One region of the Pseudomonas moorei genome, then DNA from elsewhere that is predicted to be linked to it. Evidence: riboswitches for the same ligand, from Rfam matches in the RefSeq annotation. Region 1 holds a riboswitch; the other holds the start of a gene.

The links. Region 1 has a riboswitch for fluoride ahead of crcB (fluoride efflux transporter CrcB). Riboswitches for the same ligand answer to the same signal wherever they lie in the genome.
Region 2: linked by a shared signal. The riboswitch ahead of crcB (fluoride efflux transporter CrcB) and the one ahead of crcB (fluoride efflux transporter CrcB) in region 1 are both predicted to bind fluoride.

Annotation. Positions count from the first base shown of each region.
Region 1 is NZ_AP035776.1:3,990,709-3,994,914, reverse strand. It holds gene ACGJAX_RS18895 (HAD-IC family P-type ATPase) at 1-791, opposite strand, end outside; gene ACGJAX_RS18890 (DUF190 domain-containing protein) at 1,138-1,461, opposite strand; gene crcB (fluoride efflux transporter CrcB) at 1,472-1,855, opposite strand; fluoride riboswitch at 1,998-2,060, opposite strand; gene ACGJAX_RS18880 (ArsO family NAD(P)H-dependent flavin-containing monooxygenase) at 2,220-3,299, shown strand; gene ACGJAX_RS18875 (permease) at 3,328-4,206, shown strand, end outside.
Region 2 is NZ_AP035776.1:4,322,459-4,326,664, forward strand. It holds gene ACGJAX_RS20500 (glycoside hydrolase family 19 protein) at 1-190, shown strand, start outside; gene ACGJAX_RS20505 (hypothetical protein) at 183-497, opposite strand; gene ACGJAX_RS20510 (DUF2514 family protein) at 540-1,055, shown strand; fluoride riboswitch at 1,369-1,429, shown strand; gene crcB (fluoride efflux transporter CrcB) at 1,570-1,953, shown strand; gene ACGJAX_RS20520 (DUF190 domain-containing protein) at 1,964-2,311, shown strand; gene ACGJAX_RS20525 (hydrogenase) at 2,507-2,902, shown strand; gene ACGJAX_RS20530 (hypothetical protein) at 3,042-3,248, opposite strand; gene ACGJAX_RS20535 (hypothetical protein) at 3,485-3,769, opposite strand; gene ACGJAX_RS20540 (hypothetical protein) at 3,978-4,206, opposite strand, start outside.

The sequences.
Region 1 (4,206 bases):
CGAATCAGCGATAGCATGAGCACCACGCCAAGTAGCACACCAACAATGACAAACAGCCAGCGCACGATCTTAGTCACGACCGCTTCGATATGAAGTTTCGGATGCGCCTGCTGCACGAGTTCTGTGGTTCGGCCGAAATAGGTTTGTGCCCCCGTAAGGATCACCACGCCGTTGCCTTCCCCACGACGGACGATAGACCCGGAGGAGAGGACTTCGCCGGGTGCTTTATCAGTTTCTTTCGACTCGCCCGTTAGCGCCGATTGATCCAGGCTCATCGCGCCGGTGAGGAGTTTCACATCTGCTGGAATGATGTCACCTGAGCGTACGCGGATAATGTCACCTGGTACCAGTTCTCGGGCGGTAATCACCTGCCACTTCGAGTCGCGCAGCACTCGGGTATTAACCTGTAAGCGTTTTTGTAGAGCTTTGACGACGCCAGCGGCGCGCTGTTCCTGAGTGAAACTCAGTACAGCGTTGACAACCAGTAATACGCCCACAACTGCAAGATCAGTATAGTTTCCCAGTACAGCGGATAAAATCATGATCAGTTCGAGCATCCAAGCCGAGATCCCCCAGAATTTTCGCTGGAATCTCAAAGCCGGATGCCCTTTCGTCTCCGCTACTTCGTTGTAGCCGTGCTCCTTGCGCTGCGTTTCGACCTGCGCATGCGTGAGACCTACATCAGGGTTAACATGCAGCGCTGCAAGCGTTTGAAGAACCGTTGCAGCGGCGATGTCAGTTGCGTTTACTGGAGGAGGCCGAGCGTCGGAGTCATTTTTGAGGGGGCTCATCCTGAATCTCCTTCTCTATCGTTTACGCAAGTCACACTGGTTTTGGTGGGTGGATCGTAAGGCCTCATTCGTCTGCGACATTCGCCCAAAATACGCCCGTTACCAAGGTTTTTAGATTTTCTTAAAACGCTCCTTAGCAAAACCAGAATCCGGTGTTGCGCAGCCCCGTCCCTCTGCATTGTCTTTCCAAACCTGAGCGGGTTGCTCACCTGACCGCCTCGCACTAGATTGGAGAACGGCTTGGAGGGATTTCAAAAACGGTAAAAAACTCATAGGTGATCGAGTTACCAATCGAGATTCCACATAGCTCAAATTCGCATCTCCCAGATTATAGGAAGGGTTCAGGCTAACTGGCCTTCTTGCCGACAGTGCCCAACTCGATAGGAGCTTTTATATAAAACACAGAGATGTCCTCAACCTCCAACCTCTTGAACAACCTTTCAGATTCATCCTCGGTAATTGCCATACGAATCTCTGTAGGCTGATCTGCCAACTCAAAAAAGTGGGAGGAATGCAGCCGCCCCGTGTGTCCAAAGCCCTCAATGGCCGTAGACAAGGTCGCACCGCGCAGCCCCATTTCTTTAGCCAAATCAACGATCCACTCGCCAAGCATCTTTCCCTGATAACGACGGTTCTGTTGAGTAAAGAAAATCACCAGAAAGCCTTTCATTACCATCTCCTTAACGCGTGCCAATCATTTGATAGGACAAAAGCCCGGCAGCGGTCATCGCTAACGAGCCTACAACGTGCAATGAAATTGAGCCGAACGCCCACAGAAGTCTACCCTCCTGAATCAGGGCAACTGTTTCGGCTGAAAACGTGGAGAAGGTGGTGAGCCCCCCACAGAAACCCGTGATGATCAGCAGGCGCCATTCAGGGCTTAAGGTGGGGGACGCGGCCAAGAAAGCGATAGCTAACCCAATGATGTAGCCTCCGACCAAGTTCGCGACCACAGTGCCTGGCGGAATCGTAGGGAACAGTCCGTTCAGTGTCATGCCCAAGAGCCAGCGCAACCAGGCACCAAGGGATGCGCCGATAGCTATGACGAGAAGTGACTTCAGCATGGTCGCATGTCTCCCCAGGACTGATAGAACCGAGGAGGTGCTGATAAGCGCAAATTACGAGTGGTAGCTGATATGAGATTTTGAGTCACGATCCTGTCCTGAATTGGAGAACAGGGAGACGCACCTACGCACCCTGTCCAGGGTTCACGTAGGCATCATCAGCACAAAGGCGGTTATAAGGAGGAATGCCATCTCCTGTTTTCATCCTAAAGCAGCGGCGGCCGGAGATTCAAGCCATAACAAGCTTGAATTGAAGCATTCAGTCAATGTCGATCAGCATTCTCAACATATGAGCTAGATCAGTTGGATTCAAACTTGGGTCGCTATACTGGATACCGCCCAACATCGACTCAAGGGTTTCCCCATGACTCCTTCGCCCAGCGACCAACGAGATGTAGTGATTATCGGTGGGGGTCAGTCAGCCTTGGCGGTAGCGTATTTCCTGCGCCGAACTCAACTTTCGTTCGTTATCCTCGACGCAGAGGAGGAGCCCGGTGGTGCCTGGCGGCGTGGCTGGAACTCGCTGCGTTTATTCTCCCCGTCCACCTGGAGTTCGATCCCTGGCTGGATGATGCCTCCTGCGCAGGAGGGGTATCCAACGCGAAATCATGTAATCGACTATCTCAACCAATATGAGCTGCGCTACCAGTTTCCTGTTGAGCGTCCGGTTCGGGTCGTTTCTGTGGAACGCTTAGAGTCTGGCTTACGAGTACGTTCTGACGACAGGTATTGGGATGCCAAGGTTGTAATCAGCGCTACCGGCACCTGGAGCAATCCGTATATCCCTCACTACCCTAATGCCGAGTTATTCGCCGGTCGGCAATTGCACTCCGCGAACTATGTCGAAGCACAAGCCTTTGTTGGCAAGAAGGTTTTGGTGGTGGGTGGTGGCAATTCAGGAGCGCAGATTTTGGCAGAGGTATCCAAGGTCGCCGAGACCACTTGGGTAACCGCTACTGAACCGGTCTTTTTGCCTGACGATGTGGATGGACGGGTACTGTTCGAGCGCGCCACTCAGCGCTTGAAGGCCCAGCAAGAGGGGCGTGTCATTGACCAGCCAGTCGGCGGGTTGGGAGACATTGTCATGGTGCCGCCAGTTCTGGAAGCCCGTGAGCGTGACGTCCTCAAATCTGTGCGCCCCTTTGAACGCTTCACTCGCGATGGTGTGATGTGGGCCGATGGATCTGAATCTGTAGTGGATGTGGTGATCTGGTGTACCGGATTCAGGCCCGCACTTCAGCATCTGGATACGCTGGGGGTGATCGACACTGAAGGTCGTGTTGAGGTCGAAGGCACTCACTCGATCCAAGAGCCAAGACTATGGCTGGTGGGCTATGGCGAGTGGACAGGTTCGGCTTCCGCCACGCTGATCGGTGTAACACGCACAGCACGCAGCACAGTCAATGAGATCGCGACCTATCTTGGCGATCCGTCCATGACCTAGTGTGCCTACACCCCTAGGAGTAGAGGACATGAATGAAATGATCGTGCGCTGGCCTGAGCGCAATCCCCGCATGTTTTTAGCGGTAGCAGCGCTTGTCTGGTTCGGATTGTATGAAGCCCTGATACCTATTTCAGAGGCTTTGGTCGCAGCGCTTCCTGTTGATCGCAAGAGCCACCTTGGGGGCGCCTTACAGTTTTTTTTCTACGACACGCCCAAAGTGCTGATGCTGTTGACCGGCATCGTGTTCTTGATGGGCATGATCAACTCTCACTTCACGCCTGAACGCACCCGCGCAATGTTGGCGGGTCGAAGCGAGGGCACGGCCAATGTCATGGCGGCCTCTCTCGGTGTGTTTACCCCGTTTTGCTCGTGCTCAGCCGTTCCTCTGTTTATAGGTTTTGTTCAAGCTGGAGTGCCCCTGGGGGTGACTTTCTCTTTCCTCATTTCTGCGCCCATGGTGAATGAGGTAGCGCTGACACTGCTACTTGGCCTGTTCGGCTGGAAAGTTGCATTGCTATACATCAGCCTGGGATTGTTTATTGCGATTGTTGCCGGCTGGGTCATTGGGCGTCTGAAAATGGAGGCCTATCTGGAAGACTGGGTTCGCGATATGCCCAAGATCCAGGCAACCGCTGCAGACACGAGTATGCCGCTTTATGAGCGGATAAATGCCGGGTTCAGCAGCGTGCGTGAAATCGTCGGAAAAGTATGGCCTTACATCCTTGCTGGCATTGCCATTGGCGCAGGCATTCACGGGTATGTACCTGAGGATTTCATGGCCAGCTTCATGGGCAAGGAAGCCTGGTGGTCAGTTCCACTCGCGGTTCTTATCGGCATCCCCATGTATACCAATGCGGCAGGCATCATCCCCATTGTGCAGGCACTGCTCGCAAAGGGCGCAGCGCTG
Region 2 (4,206 bases), 330 kb from region 1:
GACGCCTGAACTGCTCGAGCAGGCCGAGTGGGCCGCTAAGTCGGCTGCGTGGTTCTGGAATTCACGCAACCTGAACGCTCTGGCCGACGCTGGCGACTTCGTTGGCATCACACGGCGCATCAACGGTGGGATCAACGGCCTGGCCGAGCGCCAAGCCTTCTATGACAAAGCGCTGAAGGTGCTTACTTAGAGTCAGTACCGGGGCCGCCGCCAGCACCAATGCAGGTCCAAACGTTTTTCTCTTCCGGCGACTTAACGTATGAGTTTGACGCCGAAAAGCCGTTTGAGACGCGCGCAGGCTGGGATGGTCCGCCTCCACCGCCGCCTCCAGAGGGAGGCATGTCGATGATGAGCGAGTCATGAGTCACTGAGGCCGTTACTCCGTGCAGAGAAACTGAGTTTGCACCTTTTGCATAAAGGCGCTTGCGTACAGATTGCTCACCATCAGTAATTGATACTGCGATGCCGTCGTAATAGCCAGATTCTTCGGTGCTCATCCCGTACCTCCAGAAATTTTAGACCTCATGTGAGTATACAACATGCCTTCTTTATGGCTGCGAATCCTTCCTTATATAGCTGCGCTCGCATTGGTGGCCGGCGCGCTGTTCGGCGCCTATCACCACGGCGCGACGGTCGCGGATGCCAAGTGGCAGGTCGAGTGGAATGCTCGCGATGCCCGAGACGCCGAGGCCAAGGCTACCAATGAGGCGGCCGAGCGTACACGCGAGCAGGCCTACCAACAGTCAATCAACAAGGCGGTGCAAGATGGCCAACGACTTATCGATCAAGCAACTGCTGATGCTTCCACTGCTCGTGCTTCTGCTGACAGCCTGCGCGGGGCGGCCGACGCTATTGCCGCTCGACTCGCAGCCAGTGCAGCGAGCGGCCATTCCTGCACTGCCGCCGCAAGTCAGGCAGCTACCCGCGCCGCAATGGTGCTTGCCGACGTGCTCAAGCGCGCTGATCAAAGAGCGGGCGATTTGGCTGAAGCGGCTGACCAAGCCAGAGCCAGGGGAATGACCTGCGAACAGGCGTATGATGGTTTGAGCCAGTGATAAAGAACGGCCCAGCGGACGCTGAAAAGTACACTGGATAGCACATTTGAAATTCTATTCGATGTGAATACCCAGTAAACGCTGGTGTTTTCTCGTTAAATTAGGTTCCGGCTTCGGGCACCATGAATATCAAGGGCTTGCATGAGATACCTCATGCAAGCCCTTCTTTCTTTTTTCGCCATCAAAAAGTCTTTTCCGCATTTGCGCCCTGTAGCCGCCTTTGCCTGTCAGTCGTGCACCTGAAACTTTCCTTGGCATGCCCGGCCTGGCTCTGTTTAGTGACGCTTGAGCCCGCGCGGCGGCGTACTATAGGTTCAATACAGGAGATGGCATTCCTCCTTTAACCGCCTTGTGCTGATGATGCCTGCGTCAACCCTGGACAGGGAGCGTAGGCGTGCACCTGTCCTTCAACTCAGGACAGGATCATGACACCCATTCTTCAGCCAGCTTGCTCTTGTGCCAGGCGGTTATTCGCATCCCCTCGGCCAGATCAGCCAGGAGGAGACCTGCAACCATGCTGAAATCACTCCTGGTTATTGCTGTCGGCGCATCACTTGGCGCCTGGCTTCGCTGGCTGCTGGGTATAAAGCTCAATGCGCTGTTCCCGACGATTCCTCCCGGCACTGTGGCGGCCAACATGGTCGGGGGCTACATCATCGGCTTCGCTATCGCGTTCCTGGCCGCATCCCCCTCCCTGAGCCCCGAGTGGCGTCTGCTGGTTATCACGGGTTTCTGTGGGGGACTGACTACCTTTTCCACGTTTTCAGCCGAAACAGTTGCCCTGATTCAGGAAGGCAGGCTCCTGTGGGCACTCGGCTCGGTTTCATTGCACGTCGTGGGCTCATTGGTGATGACCGCTGCCGGGCTCTTGACCTATCAAATGATTGGCATGCGGTGAGGAGATGAAAATGAACGGGTTCCTGGTGATTTTCTTTACTCAACAGAACCGCCGGTATCAGGGGAAAATGCTCGGCGACTGGATCGTTGATCTGGCGAAAGAAATGGGGCTGCGTGGCGCAACGTTGTCCACGGGCATTGAAGGTTTTGGACACACAGGTCGAATGCATTCCTCGCACTTTTTTGAGCTTGCGGATCAACCTACGGAGATTCGCATGGCCATCACCGAGGATGAATCTGAAAGGTTGTTCAGGAGGTTGGAGGTTGAGGACATTTCCGTGTTCTTCTTGAAAACGCCGATCGAAATGGGGTTCGCAGGAAGAAAGGCTGAATCGCTCCAGAGTTTCCAGGCACCCTGAATGCTCATTGCTTGACGTCGTTCAAACTCGACCGGTGAGGGCGATCCGCAAGCCACGTGCAGCCCGCCTCAGGCCCACGCTCTGTCGCAGAACCCTCTAGAGTTGATCTCAGATGGATTGGAGGATCAGCTTCCGGTCAGTCTCGAGAGGCACAAGCTCATGGTTCACACCCGACGCAGATTGATGTGGCATGGCATGTTTCTGTTCTTCCTGGGCCTGTGTACCGGCCTCGTCGAACAGCAATTCAGCAATCCGCGCATGGGGCTTACGGCGCACCTAGAGGGGGTGATGAACGGAATCCTGCTCTTGGCAGTCGGCGCGGTCTGGATGGAGGTGAATCTTTCTTCGCGCAACAAGGCGATTGCTTACTGGACGCTGCTTTACGGGGCCTATGCGAACTGGGCGGTTACGACACTGGCGGCCATTTTCGGCACGACCGCCATGTCGCCGTTCACCGGGGCAAGGCAGGCTGCAAGGGCATGGCAGGAGGGGCTGGTGACCGCCGGTTTTGCGAGTGTGGGGATCGCAATCATCATGGCGGCGCTGTTGCTGCTCTGGGGGTTACGCCAGCTACCACCCGTCAATAAATGAATCCACTCCTTCCGTGGAATGCATGCCCTGGCCGGCGACGTTCAGTTATCCGCATCGGCGGGGAAGGTGCCGGGAGCCTGACAAGCGGCAAAAATGAAAAAGCCCGACATCGGGGCCGGGCTCTCCAATACAAGCAGTTTTAACTCTTTGCGTCACCGGGCGGCGCTGACATGCGCCGATCCGGGCCTGCGGGATTGCCGCTGTTTATCAACCTTCTTTCCAGCAGAATATTTTGCAACGCTTCGCGGTCTGACGGGGTCAACTGGTGCTCTCGTGCTTTGAGTTCCAGCAGGATGGGGCTGGACCATTGACGATAGGTTTGTTCGGCACTACGAGTGGGTGACATCGGTTCCTCCTTGATCAGGCTCCTGTCAAAAAAGGTGTCGCAGTTCGATACGTCTGAGACCCTAGTCGAGGAAGCCGATTATCGCCAATGCAGCGCGTCGGACATCAGCTCCAGAGGTCTAAACAACGTTGAGAGTGCTTTTCTGATCTGGCCGTTTGCGGGAGGCGACCGTGAAGGTGCGGGTGTCGTCCGGGCCGATGAAAATCGGGCCGATTTTATGGGCCCGATGTGTGCGTCTAGACGAAAGCCTGACTGCCAAATCCCCGGGGCAGTCTTTGCCGTCCGGCCATGGCCGCCAACCGTTCGGTCCAGGCCTGGCGCCAGTCAGTGACGATATGCGCGACTTTGGCCTTGCGTGCGGCGCGACGTGCCGCGTTACGCTCGTTCCGGCGTGCTTCCTTGAAAACGTCGGTGTTGCGGCAGCTTCTGCATTTCACCCGGTTGAGTTCACGCGTGGAGGTGAGATTGCTGCCCTTGTGACCGCAGGCCAAATGCCCGCTGACTTTGAAGTGAGTGACCATTAGAACGTCTCCTTGGTGACGTGTAAGCGTTGGACCACTCACAACCAGGGACGTTCGGCATTTGCCGGAGCACAAGAAAATCCCGGCGCGTGGCTGGGGCGAGGAAAAGGTGGAAGGCGATCAGGCAGGCACGCGACCGGTGACGATGGCGTCGCCGATCATGCGTGCCGCGTCGGGCCGTGTCTTCGCATCGAGCGTCCGGATCGAATCATCTGAACCGGGGTAGCGGCGGGTCGACAGGTTTGAGCGACGACAGGGTGTTACGAATCAGCGGCGTATCCTTTTCGATGTCGTTCAGACGATCACGAATTCTGAGGGCTGTCGGATGTCCGCCTTGATGATCGACCCAGTCGGCGATTTCCTTGCACGCCGCAGCCAGGCGAACCTGGCGCGAATCAAGCAAGGTGAGCAGGGTGGTGATGGACTCTTTTTCGGAC